Regions from separate parts of the Rothia sp. 27098_8_27 genome, predicted to be linked through region 2. Evidence: riboswitches for the same ligand, from Rfam matches in the RefSeq annotation. Region 2 holds a riboswitch; the other holds the start of a gene.

Region 1 (9,761 bases), on a different contig from region 2:
GAATCGTGCCGGGTCGCATGCCTGCATGATGGGCGGAATCTCAGCCCCGCAGGCGACCTCCGCACCGACCTTGCCTGCGAGCGCGGCAAGCAGAATGCCGTGGCGGAAATAGCCCGTGGACACGAGCTGGCGGGTGCCGTCAGCGCGAGTGCGGTGCCCGAAGATGGGCAGGTCGTCCGGGGTGCCGGGGCGGGCGCCGACGTTCGCCTCCAGAAGCTCGCACTCTTCAACCGCGGGCACCAGGCGGATTGCGTCACGTAGCAGCTGGTGTACGCCGTCAATGGCGGGTAGTGTGCGGTGGTCTTCGCGGCTGGTCGCGCCGATGCACAGCTCCCCGTCAGGGCGGGGGATGAGGTAGACGGGGCGGGAGTTCACGTAGCCGCGCACTACATGCTTGAGGATGGGCCGCGGGGCGCGCAGGCGCAGAATGTCCCCGTAGACGGGGCGTAGCGGGTAGTCCCCGTGCAGTGTTGCCCCTAGTCCAGCGCAGATAATGTCGCCCGCGTCCGGGTCGGTGACCCGTTCGGTGCTGAAGGTGACGCCGCGGCGGGTGAGGGCGTCTTTGAGGGCGCGCCTCATGAGCCGCGGGTGTAGCTGATGGTCACTGGGGATGCTCACAGCGCCGGCGATACGCGGTGCCAGGAGCGGTTCGAGGGCGCGCGCCTGCGTGGGGGTGACGGGGTCTGCGGGGCGGTTCATGTCCCGGTAGTAGGCGCGGGTGCGTTGCAGGTGCTCGGCGTCGGCACGGTCGGCTGCGATGATGAGCGTGCCGGTGGTGTCGTAGCCGGTGGGCAGGTCGGTGGCGCGGCTGAGCCTCTCCATAAGGGAGGGGTAGGCGTCGGCGCTGGCGGTCATGAGCGGGAAGAGCGCGTCCTGCTGGAATTGCACTTCTGCGATGGGCGCGAGCATACCGCCGGCGTAGTGGCTGGCGGCGGGGTAGAGCGCCGTGCCGTCGTCGGCGGTGCCGTAGTCGCTGGTTTCGGCGTCGATGAGGTGTACGTTCTCGCCGCGTTCGGTGAGCTCAAACGCGGTGGTAAGCCCGATGATTCCGCCGCCAACGATGGTGATGGTCATGGCTATGCCTTCAGTGCGGGGTTGTCGACGAAGGCGCGGACCATGGCGATTCCGGCGACTCCGGTGGTGCGGATGGCGGGGCAGTCTTCGGGGGTGATGTCGCCGATAGCTACGGTGGGTACGGCGGACAGCTCGGCAAGTTCGCGGAGCCCATCAATGCCGAGGGGCGGGCGGTTGGACTTCTTGGTGGGGCTGGGACGGAACGGCCCGGTACCAATGTAATCGATCAGGTGCGCGATCTTGTTGGATTCTTCGACGAGCTGGCGGGTGCCGGTGGTCAGGCCGATGATTGCGTCGGCGCCGAGGAGGGCGCGGGCGTCGGCTACGGGCAGGTCGTCTTGACCGATGTGCACGCCGTCAACGCGCACGCCGCGGGCACGCAGCGCGAGGGCGACGTCTACACGGTCGTCGATGAGGAGGGTCTGGTGCGGCTGGATGATGCCGGCGATAGCTTCGGTGAGCTGGTAGAGCTCGCGCGCACTGATGGGTTTGGACCTGACTTGGATGCAGGTGGCGTGTTTGGCTGCCCGGACGGTTTCGAGGGGGTTGTCGCCTGTGACGAGGTAGAGGTTCAGGTCGAGGGGGCGTGCGGGGGTGGTGTAGGGGTGCGTTTCGCGGGTCATGCGGGTCTACGATTCGTCGTCGAGTAGATGTTTTTTAGAAATTCTCTCTTTGAATTTCTGTGGTTAGGTTAGCACAACTGTGTGGTGAGTTGAACATCCTTCAAGTGTTTTGAGGTGTGTGCGCTTGGCTCGCTATACACTTCCTTCGCTCCTGCAGGAGCAAGGAACATACCGCCTCGACCCGTCCAACTGAGCCTAACCACCACATTCAACCCAAAATAAAAAGCCTCCTACCGTGGGGCAGAAGGCTTGAGGAGAGCGGCTGACGGGCTGGAAGGCGGAAATCCCGAGCGCGCGAGGGAATGTATTTCCGCCTGGAAGCGATTCCCGTCAGCCGCTCCAATAGAACGTCACTCTGGATACAAAGGTTTCCGGCCCTGCCAGGAAGTGTCCGGAGTGGCGTTATCAACTTACCTGTCGTAGTTCCGCCGTGAGTCTATTGCTTCCTGTGCTGCGAAAGTAGCGTTCAGTGCTCGTGGAAAGCCGCAGTACACTGAGGCGTGCAGGATAGCTTCCTGAATTTCCTCTTCGGAAATCCCGACATTGAGTGCCGCTCCAACATGAACTTTAAGTTGAGGTTCGCATCCGCCTAATGCAGTCAATACGCCAATGGTTACTAGCTGGCGACTGCGTGCATCCAGACCGGGCCTATCGTAAATATCACCGAAAGCAAATGCGGCGATGTGGTGTCCTAAAGCAGGGTTTGACGTGGAAAGTGATTCGATAACACTCTGACCAGCGTCTCCGTCGATACGGGAGAGAACCTGCAATCCAAGATCACGACGTCGCTGGTTATCGACGGAATCAATATCGTACTGATCACTCATTATGGATGGGAACCTTTCTGATACATTGCTATCTTGAATTCGGTAGCTGCCAGCGATAACTGAAGATCCTCTATTCGTTGTCGAAGGATGTCGCGATGCTCCAGCATCAAATCAAGACGCTCCTGTACTGTTTCTGCACCTTGTTCAACCAAGGAGATGTAATGCTGGAGTTGGGCAATCGACATTCCAGAGACCCGCATTCGGGTAATAAAAACCAAACGCCGTACAGCCGCAGCATCGTAAAGCCGATAGCCGGATGCATCGCGTCCTACTTTCACCAGCCCTGCACGTTCGTAATAGCGCAGCGTATGTGCGCTGATACCCAAATACTCGGCAGTGGTAGCGATATCCCACTGAGTGTTCTCGTCATCTCTGATCAGGTCGCGCAACGCCGCAGTATTTAGCCCTCCGGGTGGATCGATCGCGAGCCTAAGGGCTTGCTCTAACCGTTCTTCCAACATATCAATTACACTAAACCTTTGAGTGCGCTCGAAGGCAAACTGCTATGGTGCTTCACGTTCTGTGACCTGGGATAGGTGTGGCTGATGTTGGCAAGGTAGCCGTTCAGGAACGGTACGGTAGCGGTTGCTCAAGTCCTGTGGAGTGGTGTAATCGTTTTGTGTCCTTCGGGTTGGGTACCGCAGACAGCTCGCCGGGAAACGAGGGTTGGCAGCCGGGTATGGCGGTGGTTCCGTAGGAACGTCGGGGCACTTTCCCGAGGGCTCATCGAGAAAGGGTCTGCTGTAGCCCCATGCGCACGCTATACACTTCCTTCGCTCCTACTGCAGGAGCAAGGAACATACCGCCTCGACCCGTCCAACCGAGCCCAACCACCGCATCCAACCTAAAAAATAAAGCCCCAAACCATAAGGTCCGGGGCTTGTGGAGCGGCTGACGGGAATCGAACCCGCGTATCAGGCTTGGGAAGCGTGCGCTCTACCATTGAGCTACAGCCGCATCTTTTTCAGTGTATCGCGCTTGCTTGTCGGGGGTGAAATGTGTCGCGGTTGTTTATGTGCGGGGTGGCGGGGTTGAAATGTGATGTAGGCCTGTGTGCTGGGGCTGGTGGATGCCTGCACGTGGGTGGTGTTTGCCAGGTATCCTTTAAACGTGCTTATTTCAGATCGCGATATTCGTCAAGAGATTGCTGATGGGCGCATCGTTCTTGATCCGTTCGATGAGTCGATGATTCAGCCTGCAAGTGTGGACGTGAGGATTGATCGTTTCTTCCGTCTGTTCGATAACCATAAGTACCCGCATATTGATCCTGCTCAGCCGCAGGAGGATTTGACGCGCCTGGTGGAGGTGGCTCCTGATGAGCCGTTTATTCTGCATCCGGGTGAGTTTGTGTTGGGTTCTACGTATGAGAAGGTGACCCTGCCTGATGATGTGGCTGCCCGCCTGGAGGGTAAGTCGTCGTTGGGTCGTTTGGGTCTTCTGACTCACTCTACGGCTGGTTTTATTGATCCTGGTTTTTCGGGGCATGTGACGCTTGAGTTGTCGAATATGGCGACTTTGCCGATTATGTTGTGGCCGGGTTCTAAGGTTGGTCAGTTGTGTTTCTTCCGTTTGAGTAGCCCGACTGAGCATCCGTATGGTTCTGGTGCGTATGGTAACCGTTACCAGGGTCAGCGCGGCCCGACTGCTTCGCGTAGTTATTTGAATTTTCATCAGACGATGATTCCTGCGGATGGTTCTGTGGAGTCTTAGTCTTTCCCGCTTTGGGGTGCGGGCGTGCAGGCTGTGTGTTTGTGCGCCCGCGTTGGGCGGTTTTTTCGCCTGTTGTGCTCGTGCGTTCACTCGCGTGCGGGTTTTTATCTCTCACTCTCTAAGGATTTTTGATGAATCTGAAGCCTGTTGTTCTGCGTGTTGCTGGCGCGGAAGTTTCTTTGTATCTGATTGATATGTCGGACTCTTTTGTGGAGCGTTTTAAGAAGGCGTGGGAGCCTCTTGCTCCGGAGTTTTTTGATACTCCTGATGAGGCGTATGCTTCGTTGTCTCGTTTTGATCAGGTGATGCTGGTTCATGCGCCGACTGATGAGTCGGTGATGGATTTGGCGAATCCGTTGATGGGTTCGTTTGATAAGGTTTCGACGCTGCGTGTGGCTGATGATGATTCGGGTATGCAGGATCTGACGAGCCGTATTACGTTGGCGATGATTGAGCAGCTGGTTGGTCGCGGTGTGATGCTGCATGCGGCTGTTATTGGTGACCCTGAGTCGAAGCGCGCTGTTGCGCTGGTGGGTGTTTCTGGTAGCGGTAAGACGACTGCGTCGCGTTTCTTGGGTTCGAAGTTTGCGTACCTGACTGATGAGACTGCGATTATTTCGGATGAGGGTGTTGTGTCGCCGTATCCGAAGCCGCTGTCTGTGATTGTTGACCCGAATGCGCCGAAGGATCAGCAGAACCCGGTGGATCTGGGTTTGAACGTGGTTGATCGTGATGACCTCAGCTATGAGCTGTCGCGTATTGTGTTCATTTCTCGTGATGAGTCGGCTTCGGAGCCGTATTTTGAGCGTGTTCCGCTGCATGAGGCTCTGGTGTTCTTGAGCGAGCAGAGCTCGGGTCTGGCGCGTCACCCTGAGGGTGTTGTGTCGCTGGCTAAGCTGGTGGAGCGTTGCGGTGGCGTGTGGCGCCTGGTGTACTCGGAGGTTGAGGATACTTTGCCGCTGGTTCAGGATCTGCTGAATGGCGGTGAGCTGCCGAATGCTGATGAGGTTGAGAGCCTGGAGAAGTACACGGTTGAGGATCACCTGCCGGGTGTGTTCTTGAACGGTACGATTGCGGTGTCTCGTATGCCGGGTACTTCGGGTGTGCGTGTGGGTGAGGACGGCCCGTTCTTGCTGCTGTGCGACACTGAGCTGAATGAGCTGTCTGATTTTGCGGCTGAGTGCTGGCTGCAAGCTGAGGGCGACATTTCGTATGATGACCTGTTTGCGCGTCTGGCTGAGATTTTTGAGGGTCTGCCTGCGGAGGCGTATGACGAGAATTTGAGTGCTCTGGCGGCTGGTTCGATGCTGTGGGTCCGTGTGATTGATGATCCGCTGATTGATGACGCGACCTGGGCTCAGATGACGAGCGATGAGGTTCTGGATGAGGAGGAGCAGCAGATTGCACTGGATTCCTCTGAGGATGCTGTCGCTGACGATGAGGACGACGTGGTGGAGGACTAGCCGCCGGGTCTCTCTGACGTGGCTTACTGACACGGCTTTCTGAGCTCCGCTTGGTAGGCACTGCTTAAGCACAAGGGAGGGGCGGGTAGAAGATCATTCTTCTACCCGCCCCTCCCTGTGTGTATGCGGGGTTGCGTTTGCAGGCTTGTATTTGCGGGGTTTGCAGGACGCTTAGCCCCGCGACGCCTTACCGAGCAGCCTTACTGGGCGGCCTTGTCGCGGCGCTTCTGTTCACGCTTCTGCTCGCGGCGAGCCGCACGCATACGCAGCGGACCGGGCGCCTTCACCGGCAGCAGCAGGAGCAGACCCGCCACCACAACGATCAGAATACCGAGCACACCCCAAATCTGCGCGCCCATGATGCTCACGCACAGACCGAACAGCATCGGCGCCAGGAAGCTGGTGGCACGACCGGTGGTCGAGTACAGGCCGAACAGCTCACCCTCAGTACCGGGATCCGCCAGACGAGCCAGGAAGGTGCGTGACGCCGACTGCGCCGGGCCCACGAACAGGCACAGCAGCAGAGCGCATACCCAGAACACGCCCGGTTCGGGGAAAAACAGCAACGGGGTAGCCGCCAAGATAATGCCGACCAGCGAGATAACAATAATCGCCTTCGGGCCCAGGTAGTCATCCAGGTAGCCGCCCAGAATCGCGCCAGCCGCCGCGACAGCGCTACCGGCAATACCGAACAGAATCACCTCGGAAGTGCTGAAACCGAACGTGCCCGCCGCAAGAATACCGCCGAACGTAAAAATACCGGACAGACCATCACGGAACACCGCCGAAGCAATCAGGAACCACAGGGTCTGCGGGGACGTCATCTTCAGCCGCTTAATGGTGCGCCACAGCGCCTTGTAGGAGGCGAGCAGACCGCCCTGACGAGCCGGGGAGAGACGCTCCATACCGAGCTCCAGGAAACGCAGCTCGCGGGTGGGCAGCACCTCCGGCAGGAAGCGCTCGCGGGTGCGCATACGCACCAGCAGCGGCAGGCAGAAAATCAAACACCAGGCGGCGGCGAACAGTGCGACCGCACGGATATTCAGGGCGTTATCGGTGGTCAGGCCGAGCACCTCGGGGGTAAGCACAAAACCCCACAGCACCACAGCCAGCGCCAGGATGCCGCCAATGTAGCCTGCAGCCCATCCGGCGCCCGAAATCTTACCGATATTCTCCGGGTGGGAGATGCGCGGTAGCACGGCGTTATAGTTCACGTACGCGAACTCGCTGAACACGCTTGCCGCAGAAATCAGGGTGACACCCAGCCACAAGTACTGCGGGGTGGGGCCCACGAAGAAGCACGCCGCCATCGAGCCGACTAGCAACATGGTGTTCACACCGAGCCAGAAGATGCCCCTGCCGGACTTGTCGTTACGCTGACCGGTCACCGGCGCTAGAATCGCAATGAGGAAACCGGCAACGGTCAGACCCAGCGACAGTGCCGAGGAGGTCTCTTCGGGCGTGCCAAAGTAGCTGCTGGTCAGGTACACGGTGAAGATGAAGGTCGTCATAATCGAGTCGAAGCTCGACGAACCAACATCCCACATGACCCAGGACGCAATCGAGCGGCGGCTGTTCGCGTGGTCAACGACCCTACGCTGAGCCTTCGTTTTACGGCGGGGAGAAGAAATAGTCATAGTTGTGCTTTCGGATGCCGAGGTGGCGCTTCAGCGTAGCGTCGGCATGGAACCGGCTGAAGTAGAGCGGGCGTGCTGAAGATGGAACACCAGGCGGTACGTACCGAGCGAAGATACGTACCGCCTAGTTCATGAACTTTCGCGCGGAAGGCGCAAAGTCTTAGTTGAAGAAACGACGCTGCAGGCGAGCAATACCGAAGCTCACCACAGCACCCACGACGGAGGTCAGAACGGTCCAGAGGATGACCTGACGCAGGGTATCTTCAGACTCGTGGGAAATGGCGGGAGGCTGGTTACCGGTAGCCTTGGTCCAGGCTGCGCCCAGGCCCTTACCAACCAGGGCAGCAGCGCCCATGTTGATACCCGCAATAGCAAGCTTAGCGACGGGGTTCATATGTATCTCCTTAGCTGTATACGATGCGGCGTCCTGCCCGTGAACCCCTTCGGGGTTGGGTGAGAAAAGAGCGCCACTCCCTAGCGTATAGGGTTTAAGGCGTTCGTGCCGCCTTGGAGCCTCTCCGTCCCAAAATTGTACACCGTGCAATTCTGTAATGCGGGCAGAAGAAGAAAACAAAAAGCGGCAAATTGGCGCGAACAGCCAGACACGCCTACAATCGAACCTGGGTTCCCACCCGCACCACAACGGCACGGACAAGGAACCCCACACGACAGGGGAGCGCCACCGAGGCGCTGAGAGTGCTAAGCAGACCCTCGAACCTGATCCGGTTAGTACCGGCGTAGGGAGTCGAATTTCTTCTCAATGCCCTCGTCCAATCAGAGGGCGAGGACATTCCCCTTCCAACGACGGAAGGACCACCAATGTCACAGAACGCAACCCCCGCCTCCCAGGCATCTACCCAGGCAGAAGCGAAGAAGCCGAACCTGCGCTGGCGAGTCAACGAAATCGTCATCGCTGCAGTTATCGCAGTAGCCTGCGCCGTCATCTTCTGGATCTGGGACATCGCAGTCGGCCCCGCCGCCAAAACTGCACTCGTAGCAGCACCCGAATTCCGCCCCATCGTCGCCGGCGCATGGCTGCTCGGCGGCACCCTCGGCGGACTGCTCATCCGCAAGCCCGGTGCGGCACTCTTCGGCGAAATCGTCGCAGCATTCATTTCCGTACTCTTTACCGGCGGCGCGTGGAGCGGCGAAATCCTGATTGCGGGCCTCTTCCAGGGCCTCGGCGCTGAAATCGCCTTCGCGATCTTCCGCTACCGCCGCTGGAACGCAACCGTCGCCATCTTCTCCGGTGCGCTCAGCGGCCTGTTCATGGGCGTTAACGAAATCTTCATCTACTACCCCGACATGGAACCGGTCAAGGCAATCATCTACGTAGCGTGCGCCGTCGTCTCCGGTGCAGTTATCGCAGGCTTCCTGGCGTGGATTCTCGTGCAGAACCTCGCCAAGACCGGTGTGCTCTCCTCGCTGGCATCCGGCAAGACCCGCCGCTAACCACCAGCAACTAGCCACCAACTAGTCACTCACCACGAGTCACCACTCGGCACACTACAGCAGCCACACAAAAGGCTAAGGAACCATCATGGAAGCAACACCGCGCGGGGCGCGCATCGAGCTCAACAACTTCAGCTGGCACCACCCCGGACGCCCAGAACCCGTCATCAGCGGACTCAACCTCACCATCAACCCCGGTGAAAAAGTCCTGCTACTGGGCACCTCCGGCGCCGGCAAATCGACGCTCCTGCACGCCATCGCCGGTGTGCTCCACGATGATGACGGCGAATCCGCCGGCGGCACCATCACCATCAACGGGCAAGCCCCTGCCGAAGCACGCGGCACCGCAGGCATGATGCAGCAGGACCCCGAATCCTCCATCGTCATGGCAACCGTCGGCAATGACGTAGCCTTCGGCCCCGAAAACCTGCGCGTACCCCGCGAAGAAATCTGGGGCCGCGTCACCGAATCCCTCACCGCGGTAGGGCTCAACCACCTTGCCCTCGACCACCCCAGTAGCGCACTGTCCGGCGGTCAGAAGCAGCGCCTCGGCCTGGCGGGCATCCTCTCGATGCACCCCGGCGCCATGATTCTCGACGAACCCACCGCCAATCTCGACCCCTCCGGCGTGCAGGAAGTACGCGACAGCATCCTTGCCGCCGCGCAAGCCACCGGCGCGACCCTGCTCGTCGTGGAGCACCGCGTGAGCATCTGGGCGCCGCACATGGACCGCATTATCGTGCTCGGCGAAGGCGGCACCATCACCCACGATGGCGCACCCGACACCGTACTCACCGAAGCCCGCCGAGAACTCATCGACGCGGGCGTATGGGTACCCAACTACGTGCCGCGTGCGCCGCAGACCGGTAATATTGCGGGCGGCGAGGCTACGGGCGGCGATAGCGAGCACGGCGAGGCGCTACTGCGCGCCGAAAACCTCAGCATCACCCGCGCACAACCCACCCCCAAACAACG
Region 2 (9,761 bases):
GGATATTTCTATGCCGAACATTCTTCACGAACGCTAGAAGGAAGGCGTTTGGCCCGCCGCGGGGGTTGGATGAGGTGGTTGCGACGGGCCAAACTGGTCGGTTACACGCCGTAGAGGTGCGGGCGCGGCAGGTACATCAGCCAGTTGGGTGAGGGCCGGAATCCTACCGCAAACGGTTTTCACCGACGCCTTAAGCATAACCGGCACAACCCCCGAACCAGCGGTAGCTTGAGTGAAGCATCAATCACCCATCTCACGCCATGCCGGGACGGTATTCAGCCCAAAAATCGGGCGCCTAAAGCACCTGCGGGCTGGCTGCGGTGCAACCCCTCACGCAGCGCACGTCGTCTAGCGCAGCGCCCGGCAAACTAACGCAATGCTCGGTGCGCCTGGTCAAAGAACTCACGCTCGTACACGCACGCCGACAGGTACGCCCGCGCCGCGCGCACACGCTGAGCCGGTGAAGCCGTCTCAAACGCACGCTCCACCTCCGCGAGGCTACGCGCCACATCCGCGGCGAACTCTTCGCCACCGTACATGCTCAACCACTCCGCGTACGGGTGGTCCGCATGATTCTGCGAGGAGAGCACAGCGCCCACCTCTTCGTACAGCCAGTAGCAGGGCAGGATCGCCGCGGCACCGACCACGTAATCATCACCGGCGGCGGTGGCACGCAGGAAATTCGTGTACCCCATCGTAATCGGTGAGGGCCCACCCAGACGCGCACGGTTCGCCAGCCAGCCCTCGTGTAGCTGCGATTCGGCGGCAATCGCCTCGTGCGCACCGGCGGCCCAGTGCACCTGCGCCTCAGCGGTGTCAGCACGCGCCGAGAGAGTCGCGAGCGCACGCGAATAATCACGCAGGTAGAGGGCGTCCTGATCTAGGTAGAAGGCGAACAGGTCCTCGTCGAGGGTGCCGTCACCGAGGGCACGCACGAAGGGCAGGTCCAGGATTTGGTGCCAGGTTTCGCCACCGGCTGCCCAGAGGGCGGCGGTCCAGGGACCGGCGGGCTTTACGACGGCTTCACCGGCGGGCACGGGGCTGACCGGCAGCAGACGTTCCGGGCTGGTGCCGTCCAGAGTATTGCCCTCAGAGTCGGTGGTGGCGAGCAGGTGATGCCACGGGTATGCGGAGGCGGCAGCCTCCAGGCGGCGGGCACGGGCGGCGTGGTCCACCGGGCCGTGGCCCTCACCGGAGCCAACCTGCAGACCGGCACCTGCGGCAATGGATTCGTGGAGCCAGCGGGTGCTCCACTGCAGGGCGCGGTGGGTGTCTTCGCTGGTCAGAACGTCCTGCTCTGCGGTGTACTCTGCGGCTTCAGTGTGTTCTGCGGCTTCAGTGTGCTGGAGCAGTTCCACGCCCAGGCGGGTTGCCAGCGAAGAGGACAGGGAGCATCCGGTGCCGTGCGTATTGCGGCTGTCCAGGCGCGGGGTGCGCACGTGGGCGCAGGTGCCGTCCGGGAAGACCGCGGTGTTACCGGCGTCCTGACCGCACAGGTGGCCGCCCTTCACAATCACGGTGGTTCCGGTCGCCGCCGCAAGGTTCGCCGCCTGCTCGTGCGCCTCATCGAAAGTCTGAGCGGGCTCCTTCTGACAGAGCACGGCGAGCTCCGGAATGTTCGGGGTAATCACATTCACGAGCGGCACGAGGTCGCGCAGCGCCTGCTCCGCTTCCGCCTGCAACAGACGGTCACCGCTTGAAGCAATCATGACCGGGTCGAGCACGACCACGGGCACGGGGTGCTCGCTCAGCCAGGTGCGGACGGTACGGATCGTGTCCGCGTCGCCGAGCATGCCGATTTTCACGGCGTCAACCGTGACGTCATCAAAAACGGCGGCAAGCTGCGCGGTCAAAAACTCCAGGGGCGGGGTGAATACTTCACGAACCCCACAGGTGTTCTGGGCGACCAGTGAGGTGGTCACGCACATGCCGTAACCGCCGGATGCGGCAATGGACTTGAGGTCCGCCTGAATACCTGCACCGCCGGAGGGGTCGGTTCCAGCAATGGAGAGAACCCTCGGCACCCGAGCTGCCTGAGGTACCTGAGCTGTCTGGGGTGCCCGGGAGGTTCCGGAGGCGCTCGCGCCGGGTACAGGGCTGGTGGGGGTCGTGGGTGCGCACGCGGGCGCGGTAGGCTGCTCTGCCATCATCGATAATCCCTTCGCTAGTTCGAACTAGAGCAGGTTCAATGGGTGATTCTCTCAGCCTTGAGTGTTCTTACGTCGTTTCGTGCGTCCACTGTGCCGTAGCTCTTCGCTGTGCCGTAGCTCTTCGTTGGGCGGGTTAGCGGGTCGCAGTCGTCTCAAGGCACCCCATATCGCTCTGCCAGGTTATCACAATGATTCTTAGTAACTGAAAGTTTTGCGGGTGACAAGTGAATCTCTCCGAAATTTTCGTTTGAGTCTTGCACTCTTGCGAGTGCTCCCGCCACTGATTTCAGCGCACCCTTGTGCGGAAACCACCCGTTAAACACGTAGTGCCCGGCACCGCTTCACACGGTACCGGGCACTATCAGCCGGGCTTATCCTCCGGGTTTAGGTCAGGGCGAAAATCTCTGCCGGTGAACCCTCCGCAATGATCCTGCCCTCGTGCAGCAGGACCGCGCGGTCAGCCAGCGAGGCGATACGCGCATCGTGCGAAATGATCAGCACCGCACGGTTCGCCAGCACGGCGCTCAGGGACTCGGTTGCGTCCGCGAGTTCCAGCTGGGTGGTGGATTCGTCCAGAATCACGGCGTGCGGGTCGGCAAGCACAATACGTGCCAGTGCCAGCTGCTGAATCTGGTCGCGAGTCAGAGGCGAATCCGCACCGCTCACGACAGTATCCATGCCCTGCGGCAGGTCGCGCCACCAGCGGGCACCGATAGCGTCCAGCGCCTCACGCATCTGCTCGACGGTTGCATCCGGCACGACCACCGTAAAGTTATCGGCGAGAGTACCGAAGAAGACGTGCGCTTCCTGGGTGCAGACCAGCAGGCGCGGGCGGCCATCGGCGGCGGCATCGGTCGGGAAGTCGCCGTGACCGACCGGGCGGCCCATCACGGTGATGGTGCCTTCCAGGGCGGTCAGCGAACCACCAATCAGACGAGCCAGGGTGGTCTTACCCGAACCGGAACGACCCACCAGGGCAAGTGCCTCACCGCGGCGAATCTTCAGGTTGATACCTTCCAGAACGAGGGCGTCCGGCGAGTAGCCGTAGGAGACGTCGGTGCAGTCAATGGCGTACTCCGGGTTCTTCACGGCTTCATCAGATACGGCGGCGAACGCTTCGGCACGGTGCTGTGCACGCGCCTCACGCTGCTTCTTCGCCAGGGAGACCACACCGAACACACGACCCATGTTCACCAGCATGATGCGCAGGCTGCTGACGTGGTGGTTCAGCATGTCGGCGAGGACTCGCAGGCTGAAAACCATGACCGAGGCGGTCGCCACGGCGCCCCAGCTTGCCCAGCCGAGAGCCACGCAGGCGGCACCCCAGAGCATACACAGAATCGTGGGGATCCAGGCGTTGATAGCGTCCACGGTGAAGTACAGCTGGCGGATGCGCACCATGCCCAGCTGCGCGGCGAACTGGCGCTTGTTCTCACCGGCGAAGGCGTCTTCGCGGGCGGTATGAACGCCCAGCTCACGGATCGTGGAGGTGCCGCGAATGTTCTCGGTCAGCACGCTGTTGAGGTCGCTCACGCGCTCCTGGGCGGTCTGGTTGCGTGCCGCCATGAGCGGCAGCATCTTCGACATGATGAGGGCAAGACCGGCAATCATGGGTAGCATAATCAGACCCATTGCCGGGCTCACCACCGCTAGCGAGATGGTGGAGATCAGGAAGTACAGCAGCACGTAAATCGCGCCGAGCAGGTCCTCACTGACGGACTTCGCCGCCGAGGACAGGTCGTCGGTCACGCGGGTGAGCAGGTCACCGCTGCCGGCTTCTTCCACGGTGCGTGCGTCCAGGTCGAGGGTGCCGTCGAGGGTGTCCTGGTTGGCGTCACGGGTGACGAGCGCACCCAGTCGCGCCGCACTGTACGAGGAGACCATGAGGGTTATCGCCTGCACGATGAACGCCGCCAGGATAATCAGAATCGGCTGCCACGGGTAGCTGGAGAACTTGCCCGCCACCACGTCGTCCACGGTGGCACCAATCTGCAGGGGCACCACCGCACCCATGAGGGTGCTGACCATGTAGATGACGAAGGTGTAGAGGGCTCGCCCCTTATGCGCTGCGAGGTAGTTCCACATGCGGCGTGCCACGTAGGCGGGGCTTTCGATGGGGAGCTGCTTTGCCATGCTAGTTCACCTCCTGATTCTGAGTGGTTGCGGGGGTTTCTGCCTGAGCGACGGGGTAGCCGTCGCGTTCCATGCGGCGGGTCGTCTCCGCGGTCGTGGAGACAACGTAGACCTGCTCCAAATCCTGTAGCAGGCCGGGGTAGCCGACGGGCAGGCGGTCGCTACCGACCTGGGTTTCCATCGCATCGTAGATGTAGCGCTGGCTGGGTTCATCCACGGAGTTCAGCGGCTCGGTCAGGATGAGCACCTGCGCGTCCTGTGCGAGTGCGCGGGCGAGTGCCAGACGCTGACGCTGACCGCCGGAGAGGTTCGCGCCTTCGCTGGTGATGCGGGCGGCGAAGTAGTCTTCGGGGTTGCGTCCGCCCAGTCGGTAGGCGATTTCGCGGGAGTCGGTAATCTTCAGCAGTTCCTCATCCTTTGCCTGTGCCAGCTCCTCATCGGGGTTCGGAACGGTGCCCAGGCGCAGGTGCTCCTGCAGGGTTCCGGCGAAAATCATGGGGTTGGGTTCGCTCAGCAGCACGCGGCGGCCGGTTGCGTCCTTGAGGTCCTCTCCCCCGCGTCGCAGGGTGCGGGCAAGCGCCTCAGCGTAGTCTTGCGCGGTGAGGTTGTAGTCGCGCGGGTTGACGTACACGATGCGCGGGTTGCTGGCACCGGCGGGGGCGACGGGTACGGGCACCTCGAGGGTGCTAGCCTCGACTGCCTGTTCGGCGCGTGCCAGCTGCGCCATTTCCTCGTCGGTGCGCGGGCTCTTCAGCACGCCCTGGCGTACGCCCGCGTGACCTTCGAGGCGGGCAACCTTGGCGAGCGCAATCTTGGCGTATCGCCATGCGGTGAGGAAGTTCTGGGTAATCCAGATGGGGCCGCCCATCATCGCGATAATGGAGGCGACGGTCACCAGGGACGCGGCGGGCGTGTCGGAGACCCAGCGGCCGTTTTCGACGTGGCCGGTGAGGGCGAAGCCGATGCCGAGCAGGGTCACGGCGCCGCCGAGCAGCGCGCGGATGAGGTACATCCAGCGGTGCGTCTTTTCGTAGCGCATGTAGCTGTCGAAGACTTCGTCGGTGCCGCGGTGGTAGCGTTCACGCATCTGTTCTTCGGCGCCGAGGCCGGCGATGGTGCGCAGACCGGTGGCGATGTCGGAGGCGCGTGAGGAGGCTTCACCGTCCTTTTCGCGGTATTCGCCAATCTTCGATTCGAGGAAGGTCGAGTACCAGGCGATCACGCCGACCACGATGAGCGTGCCGATGAGGGTGACAATCGCGGTGACGGGGTTAATGAGCCAGAGCTGCACGGCACCGAGGGTCGCGATAATCATGGCGTTGACGAATAGCGGCAACGAGAAGTAGACGTCCGTAATGCGGCGTACGTCTTTGTTCATGACGGTGACCGCTTCGCCGGAGTCTACGCCAGCGCGGGTGCGCCCCATGAGCCGGTTGATGTAGATGCGCCAGTCGCGGCTAAGTTCCGCGCTGAGGGTCATGGAGGTGCCCCAGCCGAAGAACTCGTTGATCACGATGAAGGTGATGGCTGCGACTACTACCCAGAACATGGGCCAGGCATCGGGGGCTTTGCCGGCGATGTGCTGGTTGATGAATTGGCCCACCATGACGGGAATCAGGATTGCGCCGGTACCCGCGGTGGTTTCACCCAGGACGGGGATTGCCCAGCGGTGCCAGGGGTATTTGTATCCGGGGGCGGTGACTCGCAGGGCGAGGCGCTTTTTGAGGGCTTCCTCTTCTGCCTTGCGCTGTTCGCTACCGGTTACTTCCTGTGCAGCTTTTTTCTGCACAGTTTTCTTCTGAGCGGCTTTTTCCTGCGTGGTTTTGTTATGCATGGATTCTTCATGCGTAGCTTCTTCACGCGCGGCGTTTTCTTGTGCCTTGTCAGCGTTGTATTCAGTCATTCAACGTCTCTCCTTTCTCTTACCCTATTCCTTTATCAATGTGGCACGCAACACTATTTATGCAATAGATGGGCGTGTCGTTATTTATGCAACGTATTTTGGGGCGTGCATCAGCCGCTCAATATGCACCGACATCAATCGGCGGATTCTGCATCTACGCGGTAATCTATGCGGCATGGAGGCCTACGTTTTCGACCTTCTGAGCACCAGGTTTTTGCACCACTGCACTTTTAGTGCTTTGTTCTACACTACACGAATTTGGGGAATTCCCGCGTTAGCGCGGCACCGCGCCTCCCGAACACCCTATAAACGCCCCGCGAAGGAACCGCGAACTCCCTGCAAAGATGCAGCGAACACCCCGCAAACACTCCGCGAGTACCCGTTTGTTCCCTCGTAACGATAACGCCCCCGCGCCCGCGCTATTCCCGATAGACTGGAATCCTCATGAGTATTTTGAATTTTCTTTCTCCCGGGCTGGGCGAGAACCCCGGCGACTACAATCGACGCGATTTTAAGGGCAACCCCCTCACCGCCGAAGAAATCTATGAGGCGTTCACCGAGTGGATTTCGACCCGCGGCATGACCCTGTACCCCGCCCAGGACGAGGCCGTTCTGAGCATTGCCGCCGGACATAACGTGGTGCTGGCAACTCCGACCGGTTCGGGTAAGTCCACTGTGGCTGTTGCCGCGCATTTTACGGGCCTGGCGACCGGTCAGCGCTCCTACTACACCGCCCCCATTAAGGCGCTGGTGTCTGAGAAGTTCTTTGACCTGATCAATATTTTTGGTGCCGAGAACGTGGGCATGATTACCGGCGACTCCGCCATTAATACGGAGGCGCCCATTATCTGCTGCACCGCGGAAATTCTCGCCAATATTGCCCTGCGCGAGGGTAAGGATGCGGACCTCTGCCAGGTCATTATGGACGAGTTCCATTTCTACTCTGACCCGCAGCGCGGCTGGGCGTGGCAGCTTCCCCTGCTGGAGCTTCCGCAGGCGCAGTTCCTGCTGATGAGCGCAACCCTGGGCGATACGACTCGCTTCCAGGAGGAGATGACGGCGCTGACCGGTCGTGAGAGTGACCTGGTGGCGCACTCTGAGCGTCCCATTCCGCTGCATTTCTACTACTCCACCACCCCGGTTCAGGAGACGGTGCAGGAGCTCGTGCAGACCAAGCAGACTCCGGTCTACATTGTGCACTTCTCGCAGAAGGCGGCGCTGGAGCAGGCGAACGCGCTGCTGTCGGTGGCTATTGCTTCGAAGGAAGATAAGGAACGCATCGCCGAGCTGATTGCTAAGTTCCGTTTCGGTCCGGGCTTCGGTAAGGCGTTGAATAAGCTGGTGCGTGCCGGTATCGGTATTCACCACGCGGGCATGCTGCCCAAGTACCGCCGCCTCGTGGAGCAGCTGGCTCAGGAGGGTCTGCTCAAGGTGATTTGCGGTACCGACACCCTGGGTGTGGGTATTAACGTACCCATCCGTACCGTGCTGATTACGGCGCTGTCGAAGTTTGACGGTGCCCGTAGCCGCCGTCTGCGTGCCCGCGAGTTCCACCAGATTGCTGGACGCGCCGGCCGCGCCGGTTTTGATACCGCCGGCACCGTGGTGGTTCAGGCACCCGAGCACGATATTGAGAACGCTCGCCTGCTGGCTAAGGCTCAGGCGAAGTTCGGTGACGACACCAAGCGCATTAACCAGTCGCTGTCCTCCAAGCGTAAGAAGGCGCCGGAAGGCTTCGTTGGCTGGTCCGAGAAGACCTTCGACCAGCTGGTAGAAGCAGCCCCGGAGCCGCTGACCTCCTCCTTCGACATCACCCACTCGATGCTGCTGAACCTGATGCACCGCCCGGAGAACCCGGTCATTGCCGCGTACCGCATCATTCAGGAGAACCACGAGAGCCCCGCGCGCCGCCGCGAGCTGTTGCGCAAGGCGATTGGCATCTACAAGGAGCTGCTGACCGGTGGCGTGATTGAGCGAACCAACACCCCGGACGAGCACGGCTCCTACCTGCGCCTGACCGAGGACCTGCAGGATAACTTTGCCCTGAACCAGCCGCTGTCTGCCTTCGCGGTCGCCGCGCTGGAGCTTCTTGACCCCGAATCCCCCAGCTACGCCCTGGATGCGCTCTCCCTCATCGAGGCGACCCTGGATTCGCCGAACCAGGTGCTGTACGCGCAGGAGCGCAAGGCGAAGAACGAGCTCTCGGCGCAGTTGAAGGCGGACGGTGTGGACTACACCGAACGCATGAACGAGCTGGACAAGGTCACCTACCCGCAGCCCCTGGCGGAGCTCATCGATCAGGCGTACACGACCTACAAGCAGTCCGCACCCTGGGTGGCTCGTTTTGAACCGCGCCCCAAGTCGATTGTGCGTGACATGTACGAACGCGCAATGGGCTTCAACGACTTCGTGCAGTTCTACTCGCTGGAACGCGCCGAGGGCGTGCTTCTGCGCTACCTTTCCGACGCGTACAAGGCACTGCGACACACCATCCCCGATTCTGCCGTGACTGACGAGCTCGACGACATCATCGAGTGGCTCGGCGAGCTGGTACGCCAGACCGACTCCTCCCTGGTGGACGAATGGGAGAAGCTGGCTGCCGGCGAAGACACCGCAACCATTGCGGCCGAGCACGCCTCCATCGAGGAGGAAGAGCCTCCCGCCGTGACGAAGAACCTGCGCGCTTTCCGCGTGATGGTGCGCAACGCCCTCTTCCGCCGTGTGGAGCTCTTCGCTGACGAGCGTGACCGCGCCCTGGGCGCCCTGGACGAGTGGTGCGGCTGGGATGCCGACCGCTGGGCGGACGCCATGGACGACTACTTCGACACCTACGACGACATCTACACGGACGCCGACGCGCGCTCGCCTCGCCTGGTCAGCATGGATGAGGACACCGCCGCGCATCCTGGCGTGTGGAAGGTTCAGCAGAGCTTCGCCGACCCCGAAGACAACTTCGACTTCGGTATTCGTGCCGAGGTTGATTTGGCGGCATCCGATGAGGCGGGTTACCCGGTGCTGAAGATTCTGAGCGTGGGCGAGTTCTAAGGCTCCGCCAGAGGCTCTGATTGAGACTCCGCCCGAGGCTCTGCCACGATGTTGCCCATAGTGGGCTAGAATACAGAGTATCTATCTATTTGAATGAAAGAAGGTTCACCGTTGACCGTTTCTTCGCTTCCCAAGGTTGAGTACCGCAAGGGTTCGGTCGTCAAGCACGACGGCTACGAGATTACCGACCACTGGTTCCAGGTTCCCCTGACCCACGGTCTGATTTTCTCCAAGGGCAAGGATGCCGCTCTCTCCTCCCGTTTCGCAGACCAGACCATCACCGTGTTCGCCCGCGAGGTTGTAAGCACCAACGAGACTCTGACCGTTTCGGCTGATAAGCGTCCTTACATTGTGTACCTGCAGGGCGGCCCCGGTTTCGGTTCGCCGAAGACCGGCTCCATTGGCGGCTGGATTGCTGAGCTGGCGAAGACTCACCGCGTGATTCTTCTGGATCAGCGCGGTACCGGCATGTCTTCCCCGCTGTCTGCTCGCAACATCACCGCTGTGGGTGACGCGCAGGTTCAGGCTGA

What was found. Region 2 has a riboswitch for thiamine pyrophosphate ahead of O3675_RS00665 (bifunctional hydroxymethylpyrimidine kinase/phosphomethylpyrimidine kinase). Riboswitches for the same ligand answer to the same signal wherever they lie in the genome.
Region 1: it holds a riboswitch for thiamine pyrophosphate, as region 2 does, so the genes downstream of both, O3675_RS08715 (ECF transporter S component) here and O3675_RS00665 (bifunctional hydroxymethylpyrimidine kinase/phosphomethylpyrimidine kinase) in region 2, are expected to answer to the same signal.

The regions. Positions count from the first base shown of each region.
Region 1 covers NZ_JAPWAJ010000010.1:3,036-12,796, reverse strand. Annotated here, with positions in the region: gene thiO (glycine oxidase ThiO) at 1-1,074, opposite strand, end outside; gene O3675_RS08755 (thiamine phosphate synthase) at 1,077-1,697, opposite strand; gene O3675_RS08750 (carboxymuconolactone decarboxylase family protein) at 2,108-2,524, opposite strand; gene O3675_RS08745 (MerR family transcriptional regulator) at 2,524-2,985, opposite strand; tRNA gene O3675_RS08740 (tRNA-Gly) at 3,408-3,481, opposite strand; gene dcd (dCTP deaminase) at 3,635-4,234, shown strand; gene O3675_RS08730 (septin family protein) at 4,366-5,697, shown strand; gene O3675_RS08725 (MFS transporter) at 5,898-7,334, opposite strand; gene O3675_RS08720 (DUF4235 domain-containing protein) at 7,495-7,728, opposite strand; TPP riboswitch at 7,995-8,095, shown strand; gene O3675_RS08715 (ECF transporter S component) at 8,154-8,786, shown strand; gene O3675_RS08710 (ABC transporter ATP-binding protein) at 8,875-9,761, shown strand, end outside.
Region 2 covers NZ_JAPWAJ010000001.1:169,339-179,099, reverse strand. Annotated here, with positions in the region: gene O3675_RS00665 (bifunctional hydroxymethylpyrimidine kinase/phosphomethylpyrimidine kinase) at 369-2,150, opposite strand; TPP riboswitch at 2,139-2,325, opposite strand; gene O3675_RS00660 (ABC transporter ATP-binding protein) at 2,535-4,283, opposite strand; gene O3675_RS00655 (ABC transporter transmembrane domain-containing protein) at 4,285-6,186, opposite strand; gene O3675_RS00650 (RNA helicase) at 6,631-9,231, shown strand; gene O3675_RS00645 (alpha/beta fold hydrolase) at 9,325-9,761, shown strand, end outside.